Regions from separate parts of the Arthrobacter roseus genome, predicted to be linked through region 2. Evidence: predicted binding sites of a transcription regulator. Region 2 holds the regulator's gene; the other holds the start of a gene.
The links. The regulator HrcA, encoded in region 2, represses chaperone genes, less so after heat shock. The targets are predictions, from matches to a motif close to TTNGCACTCGNNNNNNNCGAGTGCNAA.

Region 1: a site for HrcA is predicted at 2,210-2,236, ahead of groL (chaperonin GroEL). Genes of this name have one in related genera too.

The regions. Positions count from the first base shown of each region.
Region 1 covers NZ_JAFBCU010000001.1:915,448-930,412, reverse strand. The annotation lists gene groL (chaperonin GroEL) at 417-2,051, opposite strand; gene JOE65_RS04805 (TM2 domain-containing protein) at 2,420-2,938, shown strand; gene JOE65_RS04800 (SDR family NAD(P)-dependent oxidoreductase) at 2,954-3,787, opposite strand; gene JOE65_RS04795 (FAD-binding oxidoreductase) at 3,784-5,460, opposite strand; gene JOE65_RS04790 (TetR/AcrR family transcriptional regulator) at 5,478-6,086, shown strand; gene JOE65_RS04785 (glycerol-3-phosphate dehydrogenase/oxidase) at 6,083-7,678, shown strand; gene JOE65_RS04780 (diacylglycerol/lipid kinase family protein) at 7,675-8,592, shown strand; gene JOE65_RS04775 (GNAT family N-acetyltransferase) at 8,537-9,091, opposite strand; gene JOE65_RS04770 (LytR C-terminal domain-containing protein) at 9,155-9,796, opposite strand; gene JOE65_RS04765 (DUF3263 domain-containing protein) at 9,830-10,129, opposite strand; gene JOE65_RS04760 (uracil-DNA glycosylase) at 10,281-11,033, shown strand; gene JOE65_RS04755 (threonine/serine exporter family protein) at 11,049-12,536, opposite strand; gene JOE65_RS04750 (lipid II:glycine glycyltransferase FemX) at 12,739-13,812, opposite strand; gene JOE65_RS04745 (lipid II:glycine glycyltransferase FemX) at 13,850-14,890, opposite strand.
Region 2 covers NZ_JAFBCU010000001.1:1,866,474-1,881,438, reverse strand. The annotation lists gene leuS (leucine--tRNA ligase) at 1-530, shown strand, start outside; gene JOE65_RS09180 (DegV family protein) at 540-1,523, shown strand; gene JOE65_RS09175 (helix-hairpin-helix domain-containing protein) at 1,593-2,333, shown strand; gene JOE65_RS09170 (DNA internalization-related competence protein ComEC/Rec2) at 2,553-4,850, shown strand; gene holA (DNA polymerase III subunit delta) at 4,933-5,946, shown strand; gene rpsT (30S ribosomal protein S20) at 5,998-6,258, opposite strand; gene lepA (translation elongation factor 4) at 6,576-8,429, shown strand; gene hemW (radical SAM family heme chaperone HemW) at 8,461-9,693, shown strand; gene JOE65_RS09145 (magnetosome magnetite crystal formation protein family) at 9,690-10,115, opposite strand; gene JOE65_RS09140 (DUF3097 family protein) at 10,208-11,050, opposite strand; gene hrcA (heat-inducible transcriptional repressor HrcA) at 11,178-12,191, shown strand; gene dnaJ (molecular chaperone DnaJ) at 12,256-13,389, shown strand; gene JOE65_RS09125 (16S rRNA (uracil(1498)-N(3))-methyltransferase) at 13,392-14,150, shown strand; gene JOE65_RS09120 (PhoH family protein) at 14,317-14,965, shown strand, end outside.

The sequences.
Region 1 (14,965 bases), 950 kb from region 2:
GGCGACCTCATTACGTGACGAAGGCCTTCCAGGGTGAAGTGGTTCAGTACACCGTTTGCCCACCGAGGGCCTTCTGCTGTGTGAGGTTGCGAGCCGTCAGATCGCCCACCCGGAGCTGACAAAGCGTGCTATCGGTCTCGTCTAAGTGCACGGAACAGCGCGAAGCCCGCAACCGCGATTGCGGTGACGCTCAACACCCGCATTGCCGGTCCGATGCCCGGTACCCACAAACGCGTGGCGGAGGTGCAGAGGCGTTGTGCCGAAACCACGTATCTGCACCTCCGCCACGTTTCTGCGTATGGGACCGCGGGATGTCGAGAGGACGAAACAAAGGAGCGCCCCGCGTGATGCGGGACGCTCCATTTATGGTGTTCAGATGGTGCAGCCAGGCCGTGCCTGGCCGACCGGTTGAGTGGCTAGAAGCCGCCCATACCGCCCATGCCACCCATGTCGTCGCCACCGCCAGCAGGAGCGTTCTTCTCCGGCTTGTCGGCCACTACGGCTTCGGTGGTCAGGAACAGACCCGCGATGGAAGCAGCGTTCTGCAGAGCGGAGCGCGTTACCTTTACTGGGTCATTGACGCCTGCGGCGAGCAGGTCCTCGTAGACGCCGGTTGCAGCGTTCAGACCATGGCCAGCGGGAAGACCGCGGACCTTGTCTGCAACAACGCCTGGCTCCAGGCCCGCGTTGAACGCAATCTGCTTCAGAGGTGCGTCGATGGCAACCCGGACGATGTTAGCGCCAGTTGCTTCGTCGCCCGTCAACTGGAGACCCTCAAAAGCAGTCTTGCCAGCCTGGATCAGGGCAACGCCGCCACCGGCGACGATTCCCTCTTCCACGGCAGCCTTCGCGTTGCGCACAGCGTCCTCGATACGGTGCTTGCGCTCCTTGAGCTCAACTTCCGTTGCGGCACCAGCCTTGATGACTGCAACTCCGCCGGCCAGCTTGGCCAGACGTTCCTGCAGCTTCTCGCGGTCGTAGTCAGAGTCCGAGTTCTCGATCTCCGCACGGATCTGGTTGACCCGGCCAGCGATCTCTTCAGCGTCTCCGGCACCTTCAACGATGGTGGTCTCGTCCTTGGTGACAACAACCTTGCGGGCCTTGCCTAGCAGGTCCAGCGTCGCGTTCTCGAGCTTGAGGCCCACTTCTTCAGCGATGACCTGGCCACCGGTGAGGATGGCAATGTCAGCAAGCTGTGCCTTGCGGCGGTCGCCGAAGCCCGGAGCCTTGACGGCGACCGACTTGAACGTTCCCTTGATCTTGTTGATCACGAGCGTTGCGAGTGCTTCGCCTTCGATGTCCTCGGCGATGATCAGCAGCGGCTTGCCGGACTGCATGACCTTCTCCAGAACAGCAACGAGATCCTTCACGTTGGAGATCTTGGAATTGACGATCAGGATGTACGGATCTTCGAGAACCGTTTCCTGACGGTCTGCGTCCGTCACGAAGTAACCGGAGATGTAGCCCTTGTCGAAGCGCATACCCTCGGTGAGTTCCAGCTCAAGGCCGAAGGTGTTGGACTCCTCGACCGTGATGACGCCTTCCTTGCCAACCTTATCCAGCGCTTCGGCGATCAGCTCACCGATCTGCGGGTCACCGGCGGAGATCGAAGCGGTGGCTGCGATCTGCTCTTTGGTCTCGATTTCCACAGCGGAGGCCAGCAGTTCCCGTGTCACTGCTTCAACGGCCTTCTCGATGCCGCGCTTCAGGGACAGCGGGTCAGCGCCGGCTGCGACGTTGCGCAGGCCTTCTTTGACCAGTGCCTGGGCAAGCACCGTTGCGGTCGTGGTGCCATCGCCAGCGACGTCGTCCGTCTTCTTGGCAACTTCCTTGACGAGCTCTGCGCCGATCTTCTCGTAAGGATCGTCGAGCTCGATTTCCTTGGCGATGGATACACCATCGTTGGTGATCGTGGGGGCGCCCCACTTCTTCTCAAGGACAACGTTGCGACCACGCGGGCCGAGCGTTACCTTGACGGCATCGGCGAGGATATTCAACCCACGCTCGAGGCCGCGACGCGCCTCTTCATCAAATGCAATGATCTTGGCCATAACGGCTTGGGTCCTTTCAGGGACAGGTCTGCCTCAATGCAAGGTCTTGACAATTCCGGAGGTGCCCGCGACGGACGGAATGCCCCGGAACGATCTCTGTACGTTCCGACACCATCCCTCACCACAGGAACTGTCAGGTTCACTTTACGCGTGAAGTTTTAGCAGTCCACACGCGAGAGTGCTAACTCCATAATTAGCACTCTACCCTGCCGAGTGCAAGCCATGGAGTACATCTTCGTCGTCTCAGGCGGACCACAACCCGCATGACGATAACGAACCCTGACGGCAGAATGGGGGAAGGTCCCCATGGTGAAAGCCTGTCAGGTGACATACGTTATTTGCAGAAGAACACTAGCTAGGAGACAAACATGTCAGAACGCACCCCGGACTCTCCGGACGACCACCAGTCACAGACTCCTGACGATCAGGATCAGCAGCCCCAGTACGGCAACCCGCAGGAGAACCCGCAGTCCACCCCCGGCCAGCAGCAGTACGGGCAACAGCCCCCACCCTCCGGTCAACAGCCGCCGTACGGCCAGCAGTATGGGCAGCAGCCGCAATACGGGCAGCAGCCTCCGGCCTACGGCCAACAGCAGCAATACGGGCAACAGCCGCCCACTTACGGCCAGCAGCCCTATGGGATGCCGGGCCAGCCATACGTGGAACAGAAGTCAAAGCTGATTGGCGGGCTGCTTGGTATCCTGCTCGGCGGCTTCGGCGTTCACCGTTTCTATCTGGGTCACACAGGTATCGGCATCCTGCAGATCGTCGTAACGTTAGTAACGTTTGGTGTTGGCGCGGTGTGGGGCTTTATCGAGGGCATCATGATCCTGGTTGGCGCAGAGCCGTTCCGCCGAGATGCGCGCGGCGTTCCGCTCAAGGAATAACGCCTCACGAGTGAACTATTTGCGCCCGGTGAAGTGCTCCATGGACTTGTACACGCCAAACACCTTGTCTGCAACAATGTCCCAGACGGGAAGCGGGAGGACTCCGCGCAGTGCCTTGCTGAGCTTCACTGTCCACGGCATCATCAGGATCGGGGCTCCCTCTCTCATGGCTTGCCACACGCGCTCTGTGACGGCTTTGGGCTCCATCAGCGGGGTCATCAGCGGCCCACGCACCCCCTCGAACATCCCAGTCTTGATGTAGGCCGGGCAGAACGTGGTCACCGCAATATGGTGGTGCCCCGCCTGCTTCAGTTCCAGCCGCAGCGAGTCACTCCACCCCACGACCGCCCACTTGGATGACGTGTAGACGCTCATCCGCGGGTTCGCGATCAGGCCTGCCGCCGAAGCCACATTCACGATCCTGGATGCTCGTCCGCCCTCGATCATGCCCGGCAGAAATTCGCGGGTGATGTGCATGAGGGCCAGCGCATTGATTGCCATGGTGGCAGCAATGTCTGAGCGCTGGTCGTGCTCCCAAAAGTATTTCCCGCGGATGATTCCAGCGTTGTTGAACAGAATGTCGGGATTGCCGACGTCGTTTCTTACCTTCTCGGCTGCCGCCTCGATGGCTTCAAGCTGGCTGATGTCCACGACGTAGGGGTGGATCTGCGATCCCTGACCGGATAGTTCCGCGGCAGCTTTTTCGAGCAGCTCGGCGTTGATATCCCACAGGATCACGTGCGCGGCATGGTCCTTCACCGCGAGTTCAGCGTACATTTTGCCCATGCCCATCGCGGCGCCGGTGATCAGAACTGATGATCCTGCAATAGATCCCAAAGTACTGCTCATTGCTGTTCCTCCTTGTGTGCCGGGATAAGTTTTCCCGGATTCATGATGCCGTCAGGGTCGAGAGTATGTTTGATGCCACGCAGGACTTTCACGCCCAGCCCACCGATTTCTGCTTCAAGGTAGGGAGAGTGGTCCATTCCGATGGCGTGATGATGCGTGATCGTTGCGCCTGCTGCCACGATGGCGCTCGACGCGACTTCCTTGACCCGCGCGTTTTGCGCCAAACCGTCATCTTCGAGTCCGGCAAGGAACGTGAAGTAGAGGGACACACCGTCGGAGTACACATGTGAAATGTGCGTCTGAACGAAGGCACCGCCACCGTTCGTCCGAAGTGCTTCGAGGATCGCGGCGCGCACGCTCCGATACGTTTGTTCCGCCCTGCTCCACGTCGCCGCGGTTTCGACGGTTTCAACGTAAATGCCCCGGGTCAGCAGCTCATCACGCAGGTACGGGCCGCTGAACCGGCCATGTTCCCAGGCCAGCGCGGGCATGGGGCCCAATCTTATGCCCCTGGATTCCCTCAGGATCCGGGCGCTCCGGCGCTTACGGCCAGCGATTTCGCTGGCACTTCCCTCCCAGACAAAGAGGGCGAGCGACGGAGTCTTCTGGCCGCGGACTGCCAGATACCGCGAGAGCGCACCGGTCTTCCAACCGCCTAGTTTGAAGGTCGACGCCGTTTCATCCGTATCGCTGAGTCGGCAGACGTGCGGCATGTCGCCGCGCACGCCGTCGTGCTGCAATCGCCTCATCGCCTCGGCTCCAGCGGCGAACGATGGGAACGACCACGCCCCATACGTCTTGTGGTCCGGCTTCGGGGTGATCTTGACCGTGGCCGTCGTGATGACACCAAGGGTGCCTTCGCTTCCGACGACGACGTCGAGCAGCTGCGGGCCAGCGGCCGTGCCTGGCGCGGAGGATCCGACGTCGAGCGGTCCGGCCGGGGTTTCGACGTGAACGGACTTCACGAGGTCATCGGACCGGCCGTAACCAGTGGAAGCCTGGCCGGCGGACCGGGTGGCGACGTAGCCGCCCAGGGTGGCCTGCTGATGGCTCTGGGGAAAGTGGCCCAGCGTGAAGCCATGCGGTTCGAGCGCCGCCTCAATAGCAGGGCCCCTGATGCCGGCCTCGAAGGTTGCTGTCCGGTTCAGCGGGTCAATGTGCAGGAGGCTGTTCAGGCGCCGCAGGTCCAGTGCGACGACGGCTTCAAACGGGCCGCGCACGGGCTCTACCCCGCCCACCACGGAGGTTCCGCCGCCGAAGGGCACCACTGCCAGCCGCCGTCGGAGGCTGATGTCCAGAATCTCGCGAACGTCTTGGGTGTTGCCGGGGAAGACGACGACGTCGGGCGCGTACAATGCGTCTCCGCTGCGGCGGCGCAGGAGGTCCGGGGTGCTCTTTCCGCCGCAGTGGAGGATGCGGTCCACGGATTCGGTAGAGACATGGTCCGCGCCGAGCGCAGTACGGAGTTCGCTCAGCACCTCGTCGCTAATGGCAACGGCACCAACCCGGGCACCAGACCAATCAACGGGCGGGCGGGCGTCGTCGACGCTCGTGAGCTTCAACGTTCGCCGCAGAAATTTCCGGGCGCTGGGGCTGAGCGGTCTGGCCCTGTCTGGGTTGCCCCAGCCGTACCAGACTGAGCGGCCGACCTCTTCTGTGATGTTAGTCACCATGAGATACAGTGTTACACATGAAGTCGCAACGTATCACTCGGGATGCCGACGAGGAACTTCTCGTCGCCACCAGAGACGCAGTGATTCTCCATGGAATCAGGCGAACGACAGCCAATGACATCGCGGACCGCGCAGGCATATCCCGCATGACCTTCTACCGGCGAATGGGATCTGTGGAGAACGCAGTGCTGCAGGCACTCACCCGCGAATTCCGCGTTTACACGCGCACTGTCCAGGTAGTATCCCCGTCCGGTCCGGCACGCGAAACACTCGTCCACTTTGCGGTCGAAAGCGTCCGCGTCTTCGCGACGTCGGACCTCCTCACCTCGATCGGCGAGCGCGATCCGGAATTCCTCATCCCGTATGTGACGGACAGGTTTGGAAAAAGCCAGCAGCTCATTCTCGACCAACTGGGTGCTCTGATCGACGACGGCGTCACGGACGGCACCATCGAAGCCGGGCCCGGGACTGCCACAACACTGCTGCTAGCCCTGCAGGGAGTAGCACTCTCATCGCGGATGCTACTCCGGATCGATGCCTTTGAGGACTCGATTGCGGAACTGCGGAAAATGCTGGATCGCTATCTGACGCCGCCCGGCACCAAGACGGCTGGGGCACTTCCATGAACGCGAACTCCGCGGAAAATCAAACGTGGATCAACGACGCCACACGCCAGCTGGCACTGGATCACGTAGCCAGCCACACTGTCGACGTTGTGGTGGTGGGCGGAGGTGTGACGGGCGCGGGCGTTGCCCTCGACGCTGCAAGCAGGGGACTCAGTGTCGCTCTGGTCGAAAGCAACGACTTCGGCTCAGGAACCAGCGGTTACAGCTCAAAACTTGTCCATGGTGGGCTGCGCTATCTGGCAAAAATGGACTTTGCGGTGGCATGGGAATCCGCGGTGGAACGGCGCTGGCTGATGAGCCGCATCGCGCCACATCTGGTCCATCCGCTGGGATTCATTATCCCCGACAGCCGCAGGGCGCATCCGCTCGAGGCGGCGACCGCCGGACTTGGAGTCGTCATCTACGACGTCCTGCGCAGGCTCTCCGGCATGAGTGGTGCCATACTCCCCCGACCACAACTCCTGTCCCGCCAAGCCGTTGCGGCCATGGTCCCGGCACTGGATGCGGATCAGATACGGCGCGGCATCCTCTACTGGGACGGACAGGTGATCGACGACGCCCGCCTTGTCCTGGGCATTGTGCGGACGGCGGCGGGCCTCGGCGCACACGTGATCCGCAACCTCAAAGCCACCGGTATGACGGCTACCTCGGTGAACGCGGTCGATACCCGAACAGCTCAGGCGATAACGATCCACGGCCGTACAGTGGTGAACGCCACCGGCGTCTGGGCCGCTGAATTTGAGCCAGGTCTGACTATCACTCCCAGCCGGGGAACGCATCTCGTGGTGCGCGCGGAGCGGCTGGGTAACCCGCACACCGCGCACACCGTCGCCGTTCCCGGTCTCTTTGGCCGGTATGTGTTCGTCCTGCCGCAATCCACCGGCGTCGTCTACATTGGGCTGACGGACGAAGAGGATCAGCAGGCGGAAGGCCACCAACCACAGGTTCCCGAGCACGACGTCGGCTTCCTCCTCGGCGTTGTCAACACCACCCTTGCTGTCCCGTTGACGCGCGACGACGTCGTCGGCTCCTTCGCCGGGCTGCGGCCGCTGGTGCAGTCCACCAATGAGAACAACGTTCGCGGCACTGCGGACATCTCACGCCGGCATCTCATCCAGGATGTCGCTGGCGAGCCCATCACCGTTGTCGGTGGAAAGCTGACCACGTACAGGCGGATGGCACAGGACGCCGTCGACGTCGTGACTCGTCGGCTGGGCTACGGACGCACGTGCAACACGCGCACCCTACCGCTGGTGGGAGCCTCCGGACTGAACGAGCTCGACGACGTCCAGGCGCCCGCCCGCCTGATCCAAAAATATGGGACAGATGCCGTCAGCGTCTGCGCGCTCCAGCGACAGTATCCAGCGCTGGGAGAGCCACTCTTCGAGGGCACCGACATTACCGGCGCAGAGCTGCTGTTCAGCGTGCTCGCCGAAGGCGCCACTACCGTGGAGGACCTGTTAGAACGCCGCACACGATTGGCTCTGGTACCCGCCGATGCCGCCAAGGCACAGCCCATGGCAGAAGAGATCATCGCCCTTGCAGCCGGCATCCCCCATCCATACGCCCATGGCGAAGGGACGCCCGAATGACCGCCATCACTGGCCGCGAGGCTCTGCTTCTGGTGAACCCAGTCTCGGGGAGCGGCCGCGGCCTCAAACTCTGGCCAGAGACGGCCAGTGCCCTGCGTGCGGTCGGATTCACCCTCACTGTCACCATCACCGAGAGCCTTGACGACGCCACCGCTCAGGCACGCCAGGCTGAACCCGGCAATCTCGTCGCAGTTCTCGGCGGGGACGGTTTCCTCGGAGCGGCCGCAGCCGGAGCGCGCGATTCCGGTGCCGTCATCCTCCCCCTGGCTGGCGGGAGGGGAAACGATACGGTCCGCCGGCTCGGTCTTCCGTTGAACCCGGTGACAACCGTGCGTGCGCTCACGACGCTCGACGTCAAGGCACTCGATCTGGGCCTGATCAATGGGCGAGCATACTTCGGCGTCGCTAACGTCGGATTTGACGGACTCGCCAACGAATACGGCAACAACGCCCGGCTGTACCTCGGTCCGTTCGTGTACCTCTACGGCGGGCTCAAGGCCATTCTAAACTGGCGCAACGTGACATTCACCGTCACAACCGATGACCGGCCGACGACGTTCTCCGGCTGGTTTGTCGCCGTCGGGAATGTGGGCCAGTACGGCGGCGGGCTACGAATTTGCCCGGAAGCCAAAGCCGACGACGGCCTGCTCGACGTGGTATCGCTCGGCCGGGCGGGAGTTCTCTCCATGATTGCCACATTCCTGCGCTCCTACCGCGGCACGCACCTGAAACAACGCAGCATCAGCTTCGACCGGGGCTCAAGAGTGACCATCACCGCCAACAAACCGTTGAACGTCTACGCCGACGGCGAGATGGTGTGCGCCCTTCCAGCATCAGTGGAGGTAGTGCCGCTGGCTGTCAAAGTTCTTGTCCCACCGTCATCGTGCGCGCTCGGTGCCACTCATCCCGCGTGATGCCGTACACCACGGAATCAAAGACTTCACCGCGCACCACCCGGGCGTCCCGGAAACGGGCTTCCTCTTTCCACCCGAGCTTCTGCCCCACCCTGCACATGGCCGTATTCCCCGACCACGTGGAGTAGTCGAGGCGCCGGATATCGGTCCCACCGAAAAGGTAGCCCGCCCAGAGCCCCAACGCTTCTGTGCCAACGCCGCACCCGCGGGTACCGACGTCGAACACTGTGATGCCGATGCGCTGGTCTGTGACACTGTCCGCGATGACAACCCGGGTACGCGTATCCGGCCAATCGTCGGTGGTGATGTGATGCTCAAGACGTTCGACGGCGGCGTCGGCCTCCGCATCCGACGGCGGCGGCGGCGGAGGCGGAAAATACGGTCCGTCCCAGAGATGCCATTGCTGGTAGGGACGCAGCCACTCACGGTAGACAGGTAGATTATCTGGCTGCCAGTCACGAAGACGAACTTGAGCCCCGTCCATCAGAAAACTGCTCATTCCACGCTCCTGTTAGGTCTCAAAACGGCAGGAATGTCCCATTGGGTGGGAGGGCGCTGCGACTTACTGGAATCCAGGTCCCAGGACAACGGCAAGAGGTCCAACGGCAGCGGAGTCCACAAGCGTTGGGATGCCAAGCAACGCGCTTAGCGCTTGGGCGTTCGGTAGCTGCTCAGATCCGTTGTAGTAAATGATCGACGCCTGCAATGGTTGTCCAGCCCAGTTCGTGATGGCTCCAGGAGTCCAGCCATTAGCGCTGATGCGTTGGGCTGCGCTGTTGGCCAGCCCCGGGACCACAGTCGCGTTCATGACCGCTACAGACTGGCTCTTATTGACCGTGGCAGCGGGCTCGGTGGGCTCAGCGCTTTCTTCCACGGCTGGTTCGCTCGTTTCGGGGTTGGCCGGAGGGTCCTCGGTTGGATCCGCGCTCGCGGAAGCACTTGCCGACGCACTGGCTGAATCCGTGGAGGCGGGCGAGGAGGTCTGTGCTGTAGACACCGATGCCGTGCCGTCATCACCGGCGTTCAACCCCATTCTCGGGAGGACAAAATAGGCCGCGAGTCCCACAAGCAGTGCCAGCAGGCCCACCGTGATGATCAAGCCAAGGCCACCGGAACCAGGAGTAACGAGCCGTTCGCGGTGAACACCCTGACGGGACGTTGACTCCGGAACCTTATCGAACTCGTCGCGTGGATACTGGGTCATGTCCGGTAGGGTCCTTAAGGCGTTGACTAGAGGTTAAGCTTCGTGGCCCAACCGCCGGGCCGTTCTGGCGCGCTGCCGGGTTGTTCGTAGTCTACGCAATCTCTTGACCAACATGGGGTCATGGGCCAGCGCGTCCTCTGTGTCGATGAGGGCGTTGAGGATTTGGTAGTAACGCGTAGCGGAGAGATCAAACAGTTCGCGGATGGCCTGCTCTTTGGCCCCAGCGTACTTCCACCACTGCCGCTCCAGGGCGAGCATCTGCTGGTCACGAGCGCTCAGAGGGCTTTCTTGGTCAACGGCATCCTCATGGATGATTGCTTCGGGCTGGGCCATGGTGCACCGCGCTTCCCTGTAGTGAATAAATCTTTTGTGAACAAAGCTGTCCCGCTTCAATGATAATCGCGAATGACACACGTGTCATTCAGCAGTACAACAACGTAGGCCCGTTTCGCGGTAGACGGTAGAAGTCGGCCAAGATGGAGGAGTGAACTCCGATGAAGCACTTTTCACCCTGCCCAGTGAGGAACCTGCGCCCCTGCTCTTCGCGTCCCCGGCAACAGTCGACGACGTGGTTGGGCCCGGATGGGCGGGGCCAATGGCGTCCGCGGAACCTCAGCTGCATGAACTCGCAGCGTTTCTGCAGAGCGAACTGGACGCTGGACGGCCGTTCTTGCCGTCATCGGAGAACATTCTGCGCGCCTTTCAGCAACCGCTGGAACAGGTCCGTGTTCTCATCGTTGGGCAGGATCCTTACCCCACACCGGGGCATTCAGTGGGCCTCGCGTTCGCTGTCAACAAAGGGGTTCGCCCACTGCCGCGAAGCCTGAACAACATCTACCGCGAGTTGGCCACGGATGTGGGGATCTCGACTGCCCCGCACGGGGATCTTTCGGGGTGGACTCGGCAGGGGGTACTTCTGCTCAACCGATGCCTCACCGTTGGTGTCAGCGATGCCGGTTCCCACCGAAACCGAGGGTGGGAAAACGTGACAGATCTGGCCGTCCGTGCACTGGTGACGAGCCGACGTCGGACCGGTCAACCAATGGCGGCAATTCTTTGGGGACGCGACGCACAGAAGCTAGCGCCCCTCCTTGAAGATATTCCCACTGTGGAATCCGTCCACCCCAGTCCGTTGTCCGCCGCACGCGGGTTCTTTGGGTCGCGGCCGTTCAGCCGCGTCAACGAAATGCTGGTCGCACAGGGTGGGGACCCCGTGGACTGGCGGTTAGATCCGTGAGTAGCTCCCGGGCTGCTAGCGGCGTCGGTTGCTTCGACGTTCGTTGCTGCTGAGACCACGGGTGAAGGGCCTGGCCAAGTTGTCGCCAAGGACCACGCCGCCAGCAATCGCCAGAATGATAGTCAAGGCATTGAACAACCCGACGGCGCCGCTGGTCATGACTTCTGATTCCACGCTCAGGTCATACATGGAGCGGAAGATAGTCAGCCCGGGGTAGAGGAACATGACGGCTGGGACAGCGACAACCAGCTGAGGTGCACCGAGTTTCAGCGACACGATCCTGGCCAGCATTCCAATGAAAACAGCAGCTACGGCTGGTGCCAGCCGGTATCCGAAGCCCAACGTCAGCACCCAGTAGTACAGCAGGTAGCCTGCCACACCGACCAGCGACGTCGGCAGCACAAGTTTCACGTCGGTCTGTTCCGCGATACAAATCATGGCCACCGCTATGAACACCAGCACCACCACCACGGGCAGCGGATAAATGGATCCCTGCGAGACGATGACGTCCAACTGCTCTATACCCAACATGAGGCCAACCACCAGCGCGACGGCGATTCCGGCGACAATGCCAGCGAAGACAAAGAAGGCGGACAGGTACCTTCCGCCGGCGGTGACGGGGAAACCGTTGATCGCGTCCTGGGTAGCTGAGACAAGACGTCCAGTTGGCAAGAGGAGAAGTATCCCGGCGGAGACCACCAGTGCAGGCTCGATGTCCACTTTCAGCCACCAGAACCCCATGGCGGTGAACGTCACAAGCGCCGCTGACGTCGCAACAGCGAAGAACTCGGGAACACGCCATTTGCCCAGCGTTCGGGAGACGAGATCCACCGCCATGCAGATCCCAAAGCCTATGAGTGAGCCCAGCAGGCCTCCGCCGATGAACGCGACGATCGCTGCGGCGAAGATACCGAACGCGGCCGTCACCATCCAACGAGCGAAGGGTTTGGTGCGTGTGGTGATCTCTTTCAGTCTTTCGGAGGCCTCGACACGTGTGAGCCCACCATCGATGATGTCCGTCACCAACTGGTGAATTTGGGTGAGGCCAGCATAGTTATTGGTCCACGACCGGACGACGCGCAGGACCGACGTCGGCGTGTGCTCCTTGGGCGAGTAATTCAACACCACGGACTGATTGGTGATGTCGACTTCGATGTTTTCGAGGCCGAACGCCGTGGTCACCGCGATAATGCTTGTCTCTACTTCCAGGGCACCCGCGCCGTACCGGAACATGGTTTCGGCTAGGCCAAGGGCGAAGTCCAGAGTTTTACGAGCGCTGGCATCAGGCCCATTGCGTGCGATCAAGGGGTTTGAGTACGGGCTTCCGGCGAGTCGCTCAACGATACTCATCGCCTGGGTTGGCGGAGATTCACCCTGGACGAGTTTGCGCAGCATCCTTCGCGACGCCAGCTGAGACTTGTCCGGCTTGACCGTGTGCGGGGTGGTAGGCAGTGCGTCCGTGGGCAATGGGCGCACCGTCTTGCCCGACTTTGCCTGTTTCAGCGGCTTGGACTGTTTGCGTACCGGTTTCCGCTGCTCAGCTGGCCGTGGCTCGGGCTTCTGAACCCTGGACGGCGCCGGCACACGCGGAATGAGGCCTGCCTTGGGCTGACTGTCCGTGGCAGGGCGTTCCTGATCGTTGTCTGTTTCGTTGTTCACAGGATCACCTCTTCCGGTTGGCCAGCCTTTCGACGGCCCGTGTCTGTCAGTAAAACGGTTGCTGGTATTTACGCCAGTAGAGTTGTCGTGTAATTCGCTCGCCCACGGTATTCCACAAACGGTACTTCACTGGACTGAGCACCAAGTCATAGCAGCCCGCGAAGTCCGTCACAGTCTTGGTGAAGCTCGTCTTGAACAAACCCATGCCGTGATGGGGGTGTGATTTGTCTTTCACATCGTCTGCCGGAGGCGTGCCACAGAAGTCGTACTCTGTGATGCCTTCGGCCTTGAGCTGGTTGATCGCTGTCCATTGGAGCAGGTGCGAATCGCCGTACTGGTTCCGGTTGGGTACGGACCCACCATCCTTGTAGGTTCCCTTGTTTCCGTACTTGACGACGAACGCTCCCACCGAAGGCTTTCCGTCCTCGTAGACGAACAGGAATCGGCCAAGACCGGCAGAAAGGAACTTCTCCCAGAAACTCTTGTAGTACTCATAAGGCCTGGGGATGGCAGAGAGTTTGCCCTGCTGCGCGGTGCAGATCATGGAGTACATCGATTGGAAGGTTTCTTCGTTGCCGTGCACGTTCCGTACTTCAACACCTTCACGGATGGCCCGGCGGATAGCATTGCGGCCACGTGAATGCAGGGTACGCAGCAACGGGTTCTCGTCCAGACTCACGTCCAGGATGGCTGTGCTGTCGTTGACCTGAATGTTGTAAGACTTCACCAGCCCCCTGGCTGTCCACTGTTCGCGAACACCAACCGAGTCGACGACGTCGGGTTCTATTTTGATGGCGAAGACCCTGAGCCGGTCACGGCGGACCAGTCCAGCTACCGCTTCCACCATGTCCGGGATGTCCTCACCGAAGGCTGTGTCTGGGCCCTTGATCATGTACCAGAGCTTCCCGAGACCGGGAAAGCTCTTCTCCAGTACGGGGTTATAGGAAACTACCCCTTCGCCCTCGATGACCAGGTGAATGGGCGTCCATCCCTGCTCCTGCTTCACCTCAAGGAACGGCTGTGACTGCATCATGTTGCCGCCATTGGGATTGGCAATGACGTGCTCGTCCCAGGCGGCGATCTCCTGGGCCGAGGCGTGACGTGCTTCGAAACGAGCCAAGGCGGGCCCCCATCAGTCAGTGGTGGTGAACGGTGGTCTAGAAGTAGATTCGGTGGCGGATTCGGTGGGAGAGGGACAACGCCGCCCGTTGACCGATCCGCTGCCAGAACATGTAAGGAATTTTCCGGACGGGCTGATCAACGGTACCGATGTAGGACACGATGTCGTTGGAGAAGCCGGATTTGAACTGCCCGAGCCCATAGCTGGGATGGTCTTTATCTTCCATCGCTTCTGGCGGCGGGGTGGCGTGGAGGTCGTAGCTGGTGACGCCCTGTGACTTCAGGTGCTTCATGACTTCCCACTGCAGTAGGTACGGAGCCCCTGAGTTGCCGACAGCCTTCGAGCTGGCGCCGTCCTTATAGAGGCCCTTGGTACCAAAGTGGGTGACGAAGATGCCGGCGACGGGTTCACCATCCTTGATGGCGAAGTGGAAAGACCCGCGGCCTTGCTGCGCTGCCGAGCCCCAGAAGTGCTCGTAGTAGGCGTAGTCACGCAGGTAAAAGCCCCCGCGTTCAGCCGTCTCTTTGTAGAGCGCGTACATCAGCTGCATGGTTTCGGCTGTCGCTGGACGCGTCTCTGCGGTGATGCCTTGCTTCTCTGCTTTGCGGACGGACCGCCTACCGCGCTGGCGAAAGCTTGCGAAAATATCCTCTTCACTCGGTGTGAGATCCACGATGATGGTGTGCACGTTCGGTTGAATGGGCTTCACAGCGACGAACGACGCCGGCAGAGCCGTGTCCGCGGGAACTTCCGGTTCCATGGTGAACAGGAAGATGTCCTTGTGCCTTCGTGCGTAGTCGGCATTGGCTCCCTCGATGTCCTTCAAGAGACCGCCGTCGGGCGTTCCCGGCCCCTTTGGTGAATACCAGAGCTGGCCCAGGCCATAAACCTTCTTGACGAGGAACAGGGCGTAGATGCTGTGCTCGGCCTCGTAGACCATGTAGCGCGGGACCCATCCGTTGGCCCGTTTCTGCTGGGCAAAGAAAGTGCTCTGGAGCAGGTCCCCGCCGTCAGGGTTGGTGAGGATGTGGCGGTCCCACTGCTGGGCTTCCTGGAGTGTTGCTGAACGGAGTTTCATCGCATTTGAGCATACCAGCGGGCTCTGTGAAGTCGCTGGTATGAGCGGTCGACGGTTCACGTACGAGATGGCGTG
Region 2 (14,965 bases):
ATGTTGCCACCACGCCCGGAACCGATCCATCAATGGGAAACAGGGGCCTTCGCTCAGCAACGCACAGGACAGTCGCGGACGCTTCCGTGCTGCTGGACCAGCACAAGTTCAATGTTGTCATTGCCAAAATCATGGAACTGGTGAACGCCACTCGCAAGGAAATCGATTCGGGGGCTGGTGCAGCCGATCCAGCAGTGCGGGAGGCAACGGAGGCGGTCGCCGTCGTGCTCAGTCTCTTTGCCCCTTATACTGCGGAGGATATGTGGTCGATCCTCGGGCATGAGCCCTCGGTGGCCGCTGCAGGTTGGCCGACCGTTGACGAATCCTTGTTGACGGTGGACAGTATTACAGCCGTGGTCCAAGTCAAGGGCAAGGTCCGTGACCGCCTCGAGGTGTCACCGGATATCAGCGAGGACGAACTCCGGGATCTGGCTCTGCGATCAGAAGCAGCTCTGCGAGCGCTTGATGGGCAGGAGATCCGCACGGTGATAGTCCGAGCGCCCAAGCTGGTCAACATCGTTCCCGTGTAGGTTCTGGTCATGAGCTGGCTGGACCGTGCTTCGAAGCGCATCAGGAAAGCGCCAGCCTCCAGCATGCCTGGAAGCGGGACACGCATCGCCGTTGTAACCGACTCTGCAGCGGCTTTACCTGACACGGCGGGCGGAACGCATGGCGCAACCGCGGTTCTACCCGGCACGGTGAGCACAGTCCAGATGCCGGTCATGATCAACGATCGGATATTCAGCGAGGACGAAGTCGATCTGACGTCAACGTTGGCGATCGCCCTTGCGGAAGGAAAGCGCGTCGTCACTTCGAGGCCGTCGCCGGGCCAATTTGAAGCCAAGTACAGAGAGCTGAAACTGGCAGGGTTCACCGGTGCAGTCTCGATTCACCTATCCGGGGCTCTCTCGGGAACGGTGGATGCAGCCCGGTTGGCCTCACGCCGCGTGGACTTTCCGGTGGAAGTCCTCGATAGCCGAACAGTTGCCATGGCGATGGGCTATGGAGTGATCGCCGCCGCTGAAGAAGCCGCAAAAGGGTCGTCTCTGGCGGTCGTGGCAGACCGGGCGCGAAAGATGACAGCTGAAACGAACCTGTACTTCTATGTACCGTCTTTGGATCAGCTGAGGCGAGGCGGACGTATCGGGCCAGCAGCGGGGTGGATCGGAATGCTATTGGCCGTCAAGCCAATTCTGCAGGTTGTCGACGGCGGTATTGTTCTGCTGGAGAAGGCGCGTACCGCTCCGCGCGCCGTGGGGCGCCTTGTCGAGATCGTTGTGATGGACGCTTTGGCCAGAAGCGGAACGCCCTTGATAGCTGTTCATCACTTTGGCAATGAGGAACAGGCAAGCGCCGTTGTGGATGAGTTGCTGGCCCACCTGCCGGAAGTCGATATTGTCCAGTCTCGGCTCCCCGCCGTACTGGCCGCCCACGGAGGATTGGGCGCCGTGGCCATCGCTGTGGCGTCCTCGGTAGTGGCTGCACCCGCAGATAGTTCAACTTCCCCTCCCCAGGTTGGCTAGCCTCCCAAACCATCCACATCTCTTGGGACAGCCACTGTTCACAGGCTCTACGGATCCTAGGCTCATTTTATGGGCCGTCACAGGTGGGCAACACAAGCCGGAAGTCGATCGTCCTCAGACGATATGGCGCCCGAGCCGGTGAGCGGTACTCCGCGATTCCGAATCGCGGTCGGTGTGACCGGAATGTGCCTTGTGCTCATCGCTGCGGCTTGCCTCATCATCTTCCTTCAGCAGCCCAACGAACCCCTCGCGGCCGTCAGCATTGATGAAGTCGGCGCTGCTGATTCCTCGCCGGTGCCTCCCGGCGTTTTTCCGTCTACGGAACCGGAAGGCGATGACGACGCCCAAAAGTCCGAAAGCACGCAGAAGGGGGTGACAAAAGGGGGTGACATCATTGTGCACGTTGCAGGCGCCGTCAATAAGCCCGGTGTTGTCTCGCTCTTGGATGGAAGCCGGATTTTCGAAGCCATCGAGGCGGCAGGTGGAGCCCTGCCCGAGGCTGCACTGGACGCAGTAAATTTAGCAGCACCGCTGACCGATGGTGTGCAATTGTACGTTCCCAGGGTGGGCGAACAAGTACCTGCTGGAGCCGGAGCAGGAGCCACTGAGGAGAGTGGCGGCCTTGTGAACCTGAACAGCGCTTCCTCAGATGAGCTTCAAGCTTTACCTGGTGTCGGGCCCGTCCTTGCGGGGAGAATTGTCAAGTGGCGTGAAGAACACGGCGGATATTCCAGCATCGCCGATCTGGACGCCGTATCAGGAGTAGGCGAAGCTATGATGGCTTCTCTTGCAGACCTGGTCACGGTTTAGATGGGACAGCAAAGCCCTTGGCGAAAGTTTATTGACTCGGCATCTACCACTGAACAGGACAACAAAGCCGCCAATACACAAGGAATAGGACTCTGGGCGCGCCTTCACCCAATCCTTGCTGCTCACCGACCGCCTGCTGAACCAGCAGAGAATTCGGCCCGTCCATACAAAGATCTGAGACTGCTACCCGCTGCCGTAGCCTCCGGGGGCGCCGCGGTCTTGGCAACGCACACGGACTCCAATGCCGGGTTCTTCATCGCAGCACTTGTCGCAACCGGAGCGGTGGTCTTGCTCATCCTGTGTGTCATGTTCCGCCGGATCTCACTCGTGCTACTGTTCGTCGTGCCTCTGGCCGTCGCAGCAGCCGTCGTGTTCTCCGCCGCCGTTCACCTGGACACAAGACAGGCCGGTGATCTGGCCGCGGATGCAGCGGCAGGTTCCGAAGTCGTCATGCAGCTGCGGGCAACGTCCGACGCCGACGGAATGTCGAGTCAATGGGGAGCGCGACGATACAAGATCGAGGCTGCTGTTGATGGCGTCGTCGCGAATGGTCGACAGTACGGATCCAATGCGCGGATGCTCCTTATCGGTGGAGAGCCGTGGGCTGACGTAGGCATGGGAGACAGGATCCGGGCCACAGGAAAACTCGCGGCGCCACCGCCGGGCTCGGGGTTCACCGCAACACTCTATTCGTCTGCTGTGCCACAGGTGCAGGCACAGGTGTCGGGCTGGGCATCGGCGACCTCGCAGATGAGAGCTACATTTCGTGATGCGGCTTCCAATTTCGGGCCCGATGTTCGGGGATTGCTTCCAGGGATGGTCCTTGGCGACAGAAGCATGCTCACCGATGAGCTCGAAACAGCTATGAAGAGCACCGGCCTTACCCATCTGACCGCGGTCAGCGGTTCAAACTGCGCCTTCGTGCTGGCCTTCGCTTTCCTGTGTGCTCGGCTATGCAGACTGCCAAGAGGACTCGCCGTCCTGCTCGCGATGGCGGCACTGTCGGGGTTCGTGTTGCTTGTCCGCCCGGACCCGTCCGTACTGCGCGCAGCGGTGATGGGGTCCCTCGGAGTCCTCGCCGTCTTGTCAGGCAGAGGCAAGCTCTCTTTTGGTCTGTTGCAAGTGGCGGTCATCTTCCTGATCGTCGCTGATCCTTGGATTCATGCTGAGTACGGGTTCATTCTGTCGGTTCTGGCAACCACCGGACTCATTCTGATTGGTCCGCCGTTGGTGACGGTATTGTCCTCGATCATGCCCCGGGCTGTAGCGGTCATTCTCAGCATTCCGATGGCAGCACAGATGCTCTGCACCCCGGTCATTCTTACCTTGGATCCAACACTGCCAACGTATTCGGTACCCGCGAATATTCTGGCCTCCCCGGTTGTCCCGTTCATAACGATCTTGGGGATGATTGGTGTGTTGGCTGGATCAATTCACCCGGCCCTGGCTCTTGCACCGAATCTGCTGGCGGCCGTGGGCACACAATGGGTTGCCCTTACCGCACGCTTCTTCTCTGACCTGCCCGCGGCTTCCACCCCGTGGCTAGATGGTCCAGCAGGAATCGTGCTGGCAACGCTCGTCACATTGCTATTCATCGGCTGCGTTGCGGTCCTCAATCACCGGTTGAAGCGTCCACCCGATGAGCTGCGCATTGTCGGACCCAGCCGAAAGCGAAGAGTGCTTGTCATCAGCACCGCGCTTACCGCCGTGCTCGTCATTCTCGCCGTGGACGTCCTCCCCATGCCATGGCAACGGGCGCCGCAGTGGAACATCGCCGCCTGCGACGTCGGGCAGGGTGACGGATTCGCTGTCCGCACCGGCCCGAAGTCGGCGATCGTCATTGATACCGGTCCGGAGCCTGAGCCAATGGATCGTTGCTTGCGGAATCTCGGAGTCGAGGTCATAGATCTGCTGGTGTTGACACATTCCCACGCCGATCACTACGGCGGCATTCAAGGCGTGATGAAGGGCCGAATTGTCAAGAAGATCGCCTATTCATCCACGAGTGAACCACTGCCGAAGAACATACGGGCCGCCATCGCAGATGTTCCGCAAGTACCGGTGACAGCAGGGGATGCCGGACAGCAGAACAATGTGAGTTGGCGCGTTCTGTGGCCCGCTGAGTCCTTCACATCGACCAATGAGAACAACATGAGTTGTGTGCTTTTGGTCAGTGCTCGCGAAGCTGGCCACGAGACCACCATCCTCTTCACCGGCGACCTCGAGGAGGATGCAGCCGCCAGGCTTCTCGCGGCCGAGCCCAACATCGCGTCCGGGACCATAGACGTGTTGAAGGTCGCCCACCACGGCGCACGTAATGGTGGTTCGCGCATTGTAGAACAGGTCCGGCCCCGTCTGGCGATGATCTCTGTTGGTGCCAAGAACACCTATGGTCACCCTGGACCGACCATCGTGAACGCATTGGAATCAGGGGGCACTACCGTTCTGAGGACTGACGTTGCGGGATCATTCACCCTGGACATGGTCGAGGATAAGTTGATCGCCAGATCTTTTTGATCTTGCGCTCTCAGTTGGCCGAACGCAGCCTGCGTGGCAATCTAGAGGGGTTCATCAATTCATCCGTCCCGATAGGTGGCTCATGAGTCCTGCCCCAGGCAAGCATAAAACGGGTCATTCCCAGAACTCCGTTTCTTGGACCGAAGCCCATCCTGCTCGTGTGGTGCTCGTAGTCGGCCCGGAGAACTATCTGGGTACGCGTGCCTTCGATTTGATCCGCCGCAAAGTCCGCGAACAGCGGCCCGAGACGGAGACTATTCACCTCAACGCGTCGAACTACGCTGCGGGTCAGCTAGAAATGCATGCGTCGCCGTCCCTGTTCGGTGATGCCAAGCTGATAGAAGTCGTGCAGCTGGAGCAGATGAATGATGATTTCCTCACCGATGCACTCCAATACGCCAGTGAGCCGGCACCTGATGTCGTGCTCGTACTGCGCCACGGAGGAGGCAACAGAGGCAAAAAGCTGCTGGACGCCGTCCAGCAATCGGGTGCTCCCGTCATCGACTGCCAGCCACTGAAGAAGGACAGCGACAAAGCTGCCTTCGTGGCGTCAGAATTTCGTGCCTCCCGACGCAGAATCGATCCTGACGCGGTCAGAGCATTGGTTTCCGCAGTCGGATCTCAGCTTTCGGATCTCGCGGCAGCCTGTCAGCAGCTTTCTTTGGACATTGAAGGGTCCATAACAGCTGAGTCTGTGGAGAAGTACTACGGTGGACGGGTGGAAGCCACAGCTTTCAAGGTGGCGGACGCAGCCTTGGCCGGCAGGGGCGGGCAGGCACTGTCCATGGCGAGGCACGCGCTGGCCACCGGAGTCGATCCCGTACCACTCGTCGCCGCACTGGCTATGAAAGTCAGGACAGTCGGCAAGGTTATCCAAGCCAGTGGAAGCAGTGCACAGTTGGCCAAAGATCTTGGCATGGCGCCGTGGCAGGTTGAGCAAGCCCGCCGTGATGGTCGCTCATGGACTCCGGAGGCCGTCATCCGATCAATAAAAGTTCTCGCCGAAGCGGATGCTCAGGTTAAAGGCGCCGGCAGGGACCCCGTATATGCCGTGGAACGGGCCATAACCGTTATTTCCCTCGCGAACCGAAGCTGAACATAGAAATGGCCGGTTCCTCGTGAGGAACCGGCCACATTCAAGACCTGTTTACAAGGCGTTGACCTTTTTGGAGATCGCCGACTTGCGGTTTGCCGCGTTGTTCTGGTGGATCACTCCCTTGGACACTGCCTTGTCCAACTTGCGGCTGGCCGTAGCCAGCGCAGTAACAGCTGCTTCCTTATCTGAGGAGGCAACGGCCGTGTTGACGGTGCGGATGACTGATTTCAACTCAGACTTGAAAGCGTTGTTACGCTGACGAGCCTTTTCGTTGGTCAGATTGCGCTTCTTCTGGGACTTGATATTTGCCACGTATGGAGACTCTCTTTGTATTGCGGACTGGTCGGTGAGGGTAATTCTTTCCAGCCATTGACTGAGCGGCGTGGGGATACCGTAATGGCGACTGGACTGAAGTGCCCGTCGACCTGCTCGGACACACAGCAGTCAACACTAGCAGAAAACTACCTACCTACGCAGATGAACAAACCATCTGGGTGCGCAGTGCACCAGACGGTAAGCGGGCAGGGGTTGTCCGGAGTTGTCGCGCTAGCATGGGAGGATGTAGGTTCGACGGTCGCCGTCCAAACGGTACCCTGAAGCCCCTGCCCGCAAAAAGTGAGGAACTGCCAGTGTCTCCCATGGCCCGCACCGCACCGGTGCCCGCCGCAACGGATCCGGCGATCATCAGAAACTTCTGTATCATCGCCCATATCGACCATGGGAAATCCACCCTGGCGGACCGGATGTTGCAATTTACCGGCGTGGTGGACAGCAGGGATATGAAAGCGCAGTATCTCGACCGTATGGACATCGAGCGTGAGCGCGGAATCACCATTAAATCCCAAGCTGTGCGCATGCCATGGGAACTAAACGGCACAGCCTATGCCTTGAACATGATCGACACACCGGGCCACGTTGACTTCACGTACGAGGTATCCCGTTCACTGGCCGCCTGCGAGGGCGCTGTGCTTCTAGTAGATGCAGCACAGGGAATTGAGGCACAGACTCTGGCCAATCTTTACCTGGCCATGGAGAACGACCTCGCAATCATTCCTGTACTGAACAAAATCGATCTACCCGGTGCACAGCCCGAAAAATACGCTGAAGAGCTCGCCAATCTCATCGGTGGTAACCCTGAAGACGTCTTGCTTGTCTCCGGCAAGACGGGTGCAGGGGTCGAAGCTCTACTCGACAAAATCGTTGCTGATCTGCCCCCTCCCGTGGGCGACGCCAACGCGCCAGCCCGCGCAATGATTTTCGATTCCGTCTATGACACCTATCGTGGCGTTGTCACCTATGTCCGCGTGGTGGATGGAACATTGAGTCCGCGGGAACGGATTCAGATGATGTCAACGAAGGCAAGCCACGAGCTGCTGGAAATTGGTGTCAGCTCTCCAGAGCCCACAATCACCAAAGGCCTTGGCGTCGGAGAAGTCGGTTACCTTATTACCGGTGTCAAGGATGTTCGGCTATCAAAAGTCGGCGACACGGTGACCAATCTCGCCAAACCCGCAGCAACATCGCTCGGAGGGTACGCCGATCCGAAGCCCATGGTTTTCTCCGGGCTCTACCCGATTGACGGTACTGACTACCCTGTCCTACGAGATGCCCTGGACAAGCTCAAACTCAATGATGCAGCGCTCACGTATGAGCCTGAAACTTCGGCTGCACTTGGCTTCGGATTCCGCGTAGGTTTCCTGGGTCTTCTGCACCTGGAAATCATCAGGGAACGGCTCGAGCGGGAGTTCAATCTGGACCTTATTTCAACAGCACCGAACGTCGTCTACGACGTGACGCTCGAAGATGGCGCGATCATCACGGTCACCAACCCCAGCGAGTACCCCAATGGGAAGGTGACTGAAGTGCGCGAACCCATGGTGTCCGCCACGATATTGGCGCCCAGTGAGTTCGTCGGAGCGATTATGGAACTTTGCCAGACGCGCCGCGGCCAGCTTGGTGGAATGGACTATCTGTCCGAAGAGCGCGTGGAATTGCTTTATCGGCTGCCACTGGCTGAGATCGTCTTCGATTTTTTCGACCTATTGAAATCGAAGACTCGTGGTTATGCGTCCCTTGATTGGAAGGCAGACGGTGAGCAAGCAGCTGATCTCGTCAAGGTGGACATACTTCTTCAGGGTGAACAGGTAGATGCTTTCAGTGCCATCACACACCGGGACAAGGCGTACAACTATGGCGTTCTCATGACGGGCAAGCTTCGCGAGTTGATACCACGCCAGCAGTTCGAGGTGCCCATTCAGGCCGCCATCGGTTCGCGGATAATCGCCCGAGAGAATATTCGGGCCATCCGCAAGGACGTTTTGGCCAAATGCTACGGTGGCGACATTTCGCGCAAGCGGAAGTTGCTGGAGAAGCAGAAAGAAGGCAAGAAGCGGATGAAGATGGTTGGCCGCGTCGAGGTTCCTCAGGAGGCTTTCGTGGCGGCATTGTCCTCCGACGATTCGAAGGCCAAAGCGAAGAAGTAATGCCGTTCCCCAACAGGTACGGACAACCCTGATGCCCGGTGCGTTGCCGCTTGGAGAGCCAGCACCGGCTAATGGTTTACTCCCGGCGCAAGCTGCGGTAGGCAGCGATGGACGCAGTTTTGGACTCTATGTGCACATTCCATTCTGCGCAGTCCGTTGCGGATACTGCGATTTCAACACTTACACGGCCACTGAGCTCGGAGGGGGTGCGTCGCAGGATCAGTACGCTTCGACCGCTTGCAGAGAAATTGCGCTGGCTCAGAATGTCCTTGTCAGCTCTGGTGTTCAAGGGCGACCGCTAAGCACTGTCTTTTTCGGCGGGGGGACTCCAACACTGCTGGATACCGAGGATCTAACGTCGGTACTTGCTGCTGCCATTGATACCTGGGGGCTTGCTCCAGGGGCGGAAGTAACAACTGAAGCCAACCCCGATTCGGTGACTCCAGAAGCCCTGACAGCGTTGGCAGCAGCGGGGTTTACCCGCGTGTCCTTCGGCATGCAATCGGTGCAGCCGCACGTACTCAAGGTACTGGACCGCACGCATTCACCCGAGCGCGTCCCGCAGGCGGTCAAGTGGGCGCGTAATGCCGGCCTGTCTGTCAGCCTCGACTTAATTTACGGTACTCCGGGCGAGTCTTTGTTGGACTGGGAGACAAGCCTGAACGCCGCGCTGAGTTACGCACCAGATCATATTTCGGCCTACGCCCTGATCATCGAGGAGGGGACAAAGCTCGCTGCGCAGATTCGCAGGGGAGAGGTTCCCGGCGTGGACGATGACGACCATGCGGATAAGTACCTCTTAGCGGAGCAGAAGCTGCAGGCTGCCGGCATGCGATGGTACGAAGTCAGTAACTGGGCGAGATCGGAGTCGGAACAATGCCGACACAATCTCGCTTACTGGCGGGGTGAGGACTGGTGGGGGATCGGTCCGGGTGCCCACTCTCATGTCGGTGGCGTTCGTTGGTGGAATGTTAAGCATCCACGCGCTTATGCCGCGCGTCTGGTGGCTGGAGAATCCCCGGCCGCCGGTCGTGAAACACTTGATGAGCCGACCCGTAGGGTCGAAGACGTCATGCTGCGTACCAGGCTGTCCGAGGGGTTGAACATCGATGGGTTGGACGCAGCTGCCCGTAGGCAGGTCCCAGATCTGATTGCTGAGGAACTTGTCGACGGAAAGTCCGCCATTCGTGGCACCCTTATCCTCACATTGCGTGGTCGGCTCCTAGCCGATGCGGTGGTCCGCAGACTGTTGCCCGACGATTAGTGTAAGAGGCGCAGATTGTAGTCATAGCGGTAGGGACGTCCTCGGTTTACCTGGATTCCCGCTTTGACCGAGTAGACGGTAACGCCCACCCAGACCAATGCATTGATAACCGCGAATACACCCCCAATACCTGGCAGCAGAGATAGCAGGAACGCGACGAGGGCTATCGCCGAAGGTGGCAGCGTGAAGTTTAAGGCCTCTTTAGACTCTTGGGCGGTGAATGGCCCACGCTCGCGGAATACCAAGTAAATAATTAGTGACGGTATAAAAAATAGGATGCCACCGAAATGGGCCAACGTAGCCCATTGGCGGTCCTCGGACGCAGTGAGGGGCAAGGCAGTCGCGGGTGAGCCCTGATATTGGGGCTTCGACCGGGCTTTGCCGTCTTCGCCGGGCCGGTCCTGACTGGCGGGGTTGGACACTGATACTTCCTTTTCCTCTATCTCCGTGGACGGTCCCGTTCGGAGGCCGAACGTTGTTTCGCCTGCTACGGACGCTGCTCTACCTATCTTACTTATGCAGTCAGGAAATCGATGACTTCTTCCACTCGGCCCAACAGGGATGGCTCCAGATCAGCGTAGCTGGAGACGGCACTGAGCATTCGATGCCACCCCAGCCCGACGTCGGCCTTGTCCGCGTAAGGCCAGCCGATGCGAGTAAGAATTCCCGTTTTGAAGTCCTCGCCCCGTGGAACTTCCGGCCACTGCGATAATCCAAGAACACGTGGCCGAATTGCTTGCCACACGTCAACGTAGGGATGCCCGACAATGAGGACATTCGATCGCGCGCCGGGTAAAGACATTGCGTCTTGCGCTATGCGCGACTCCTTCGACCCGGAGACAAGGTGGTCAACGAGAACACCTAGACGACGTTGCGGTCCCGGGTCGAAATCTCGAATCGCACCACGTAGATCATCGATGCCGTGCAGCGGTTCGACAACGATCCCCTCATGTCGGAGGTCTTCGCCCCAGACCTTTTCCACAAGTTCTGCGTCATGTTTACCCTCAACCCAGATCCTGCTGGCACGGGCAGTTCGAGCTCGTGCTGCTGCTACTTTCAGCGATCCCGATGCCGTCCGATGCACTGTGGCTTCGGCAGTACGGGGTTGTGGCGAAACAACTTTTACGGGCTCGCCATCGAGTAGGAACCCATAGCCCAAACGGAAGCTCCGTGTTTTGCCGTTGCGATCCTCCAGGGACATCACATGGAGGCCACCCGACTTCTCTACTCGGACGACGGCACCGACCCATCCCGTCTGGTTGTCCTCCAGGACCACGCCCGCAGAGGCCTCAACTTCCATCAGTTCCTTGCGGCTCGGTTCGGTCAGGTCCTGCGGTCCCCATCCGTATGTGGTCATGACCACGATGCTAGCAAGTCCTGCCAGACCGGGTAGAGGTATTAGACTTAGCACTTGGGTGTGTCGAGTGCTAACTTCGATCCCTGGACCATGATCCGACCACGGGAGAGCGCAGGAGGTGACTTCGGTGAGTGAACCACGCCGGATGGAGGTACTGAGCGCCATCGTTGAAGACTATGTTTACTCCCGCGAGCCAGTCGGGTCCAAGGCACTGGTGGATAGGCACCATCTGGGCGTTTCTTCCGCAACTATTCGAAATGACATGTCGATACTGGAAGAGGAGGGGCTCATTGCTGCCCCTCATACGAGTGCCGGTCGAATTCCCACAGACAAAGGCTACCGACGGTTCGTTGATCGGATAGCCGAGGTAAAGCCGTTGTCCGGCCCGGAAAGACGTGCCATCCAGGCACTGCTTGAGGGTCCTGACGATCTCGACGACGTCATGGACCGTACGGTTCGGCTGCTGGCTCAGCTCACCAATCAAGTAGCAGTGGTCCAGTACCCGCACCTGAGCAGAACAGCGGTCCGACATATCGAGTTCGTGCTTCTTGCACCCACCCAGGTACTCATTGTCCTGATAGCCAACACCGGGACCGTTCAGCAGAAAATAATTTCGCTCGACACCCGGATCTCCGAAGAAGTGCTGCTCGATCATAGACAGCGTTTTCTCACGGAGCTGGCCGGCCAGCCGATGGCCGCCGTCGAAACTCGGTTGTCAAACATACTTCGCCGAACTCCTCCTGATTCGAATGTGACCGCAGAGACGCTCGGGCAGGCGCTGAGCTCCCTGGCCCGCATCGACAGGGAGGACAAAATCATTTTGGCCGGCACAGCGAATCTTGCACGCTCCACCATAGATTTTCCACTGACCATCGGACCCGTCCTTGAAGCACTCGAGGAACAGGTGGTCATGCTTCGCTTGTTAACTGAAATGGAACAGGATAAACGTGGCATGTCGGTGCGTATAGGCCGAGAAAATCCCCATGGCGGGCTGTCCGAGGCATCCGTGATCGCTACGGGTTACGGACCGGACTACTCCGCCAGGATCGGGATACTGGGCCCAATGAGCATGGACTATCCCACAACCATGGCAGCGGTTCGCGCAGTTGCCCGATATTTGTCGAGAATTCTCGGGGAGTGATCTCCGGGGCCTCTGGGTCAGAGAAGTCCCCTCCGGGGCACGAACTACAGGAAGTGAAATGTACGTGAGCAACCACTACGAAGTCCTCGGGCTAGGCCGCGACGCAACTGGCGAGGAAATCAAGAAGGCATACCGGAAACTGGCACGCAAGCTTCACCCCGATGTCAATTCCGGGCCGGACGCCTCGGAGCAGTTTAAGCTGGTCACACGGGCATACGAGGTGCTTGCAGATCCCCAAAAACGGCGCGTATACGACACAACAGGCAACGAGAACGGAACCGACAGTGGGTTCGGTGGCGGACATTCCGGCTCAGGATTTGCTTTCCAGGACATATTCGAAACCTTCTTCGGTGGAGGCGGCCCTGGCGCCGGTGCGCCGCCGTCCAGGACCCGGCGCGGTCAGGACGCTCTGATCAGTGTGCAGATCGATCTCAAAGACGCTGTGTTCGGCGCCAACAAAACCTTCGATGTGGAAACTGCTGTCGTATGTCCAGATTGCGACGGCAGCTGCAGCCAGCCCGGCTCGAGTCCAAAGACCTGTGACATCTGCCACGGTAGCGGACAGATTCAGCGGGCGGTGCGTTCCATCCTCGGTCAGGTCATGACCACGGCACCCTGCGGCAGCTGTCAGGGGTTGGGAACAGTGATCCCCGATCCCTGTCACCAATGTGCAGGAGAGGGGCGCGTACGCAGCCGTCGTTCGTTGACCATCAAAGTGCCGGCAGGTGTTGCTACAGGGACACGTATCCAACTTGGTGGTCAAGGCGAAGTTGGCCCAGGCGGCGGTCCTCAGGGCGACCTCTACGTGGACATTCGTGTTGCCCAAGACGCCAATTTCATCCGAGAAGGCGACGATCTCCACGTGACGATGTCGGTGCCCATGACAGCGGCAGCGCTGGGAACTTCGCTTCAGCTGGTAACTTTTGACGGCGACCGCGAGCTCGACATCAAGGCCGGGACACAGTCAGGAGAGATCATCACCCTGCGCGGACTTGGTGTGACGCATCTTCGTGGCTACGGCCGCGGCGATCTTCGAATCCATATTAACGTCGAGACGCCTTCGAAGCTCGACTCCGAGCAAGAGGAACTTCTCAGGCAGCTTGCCTCCCTCCGCGGAGAACAGTTCGCCGAAGGCAAACTCGCAGCGACCGGCAGCAGCGTCTTTTCACGATTACGCGAACGGCTTGGCAACCGGTAACCATGAGCAATCAGTGTTTCTTCGGTAACCCTCTTGAGGTCGCCGACGCGTTACCAGGAGGCGTGCTTCGGCTCACCGGGGCTGAAGCACGGCACGCCGTTGTCAAACGGATCGACATCGAGGAAGCCATTGACGTCGTCGACGGTCAGGGACACCGGGCCAGCTGCATAGTCACGGAGATCGCCTCTGAAGCCATAATGCTGCGGGTACTTTCACTCGATTATGAGACGGTGCCGGAACCATCAGTGACCCTCGTACAAGCACTTGCGAAGGGTGATCGGGACGAGATGGCCATTGCGGCTGCCACCGAACTTGGCGTAGATGCTGTCATTCCGTGGCAGGCGGATCGCTCAATTGTGCGATGGAAAGCCGATAAGGCAAGTAGGGGGGTGCGTAAATGGGAGTCAGTAGTCCTAACCGCTTCCAAGCAGTCGCGCCGATCACGGATTCCAGAGATCGTCCCGCCCATGGATACAGGGAGACTCGCGGTGTGGATGCAGAAGACTGACCTTGTCGTCGTCTTGCATGAGACCGCCGAGTCTTCCCTGAGCCACGTCCTCCAAAGCCGGAAGCCGAGGGGTTCGCAGATCGCTCTCGTGGTAGGACCAGAGGGCGGTGTCTCCCCACAGGAGATTGACCGGTTCAAGAATGCAGGAGCGGTGACCGCTCGGCTCGGCCGGAATGTGCTTCGGTCCTCCACCGCTGGACCAGCCGCATTGAGCCTGGTTATGCAAGGACTAGGCCGTTGGGACGAGGACTAATTTCCCTGCAGAAGGTCCACTTGGATCAAGAACGGACCGAGCTAGCGAACTGTCGCCGCCATCGGTCTTCTCGTTTCCCGTAGAATGGGACCCTGGCTACCAGCGGTGGCCGTTCGACAGGACGACGAAGCCTTAGGGGGCGAAGAAAGGCCATCAGGCCGCTGCTATGACGGATTCTTCAGGAAAAACCAGAAATGGTGCACAGAAGACAGAAACGATACGGTTCGATTCCACGGACCAAATGGTTGAATCGCTTGGTGCCAATGACCAGGCCCTGCGGTTCATCGAGGATGCGTTCCCTGACGTCCAGCTCGCGGTGCGAGGCAATGAGCTTTCCATCACGGGGGAGGGTGAAAGCGTCAAGCGCACCTCACGGCTTGTTGCTGAAATGCGCAACCTCGTAGCGAACAACACTCGCGTAACCGAGCATGTCCTGGTTCAGCTGATCAGCATGCTCAAGGACCAAACAACAGAACGTCCCTCAGACGTACTGACCGTCAACATCCTCTCCTCGCGCGGACGAACGATTCGACCCAAAACGCTCAACCAGAAACGCTACGTGGAGTCGATTGATGAGAACACAGTGGTATTCGGGATCGGTCCCGCGGGTACCGGCAAAACGTATCTAGCTATGGCCAAGGCTGTACAGGCACTGCAGCAAAAGGAAGTCAGTCGGATCATATTGACACGTCCTGCAGTAGAAGCTGGAGAGCGATTGGGATTCCTTCCAGGGACACTGAGCGACAAAATCGATCCCTACTTGCGGCCGCTATATGACGCACTCCACGACATGATTGATCCGGAGACCATTCCTC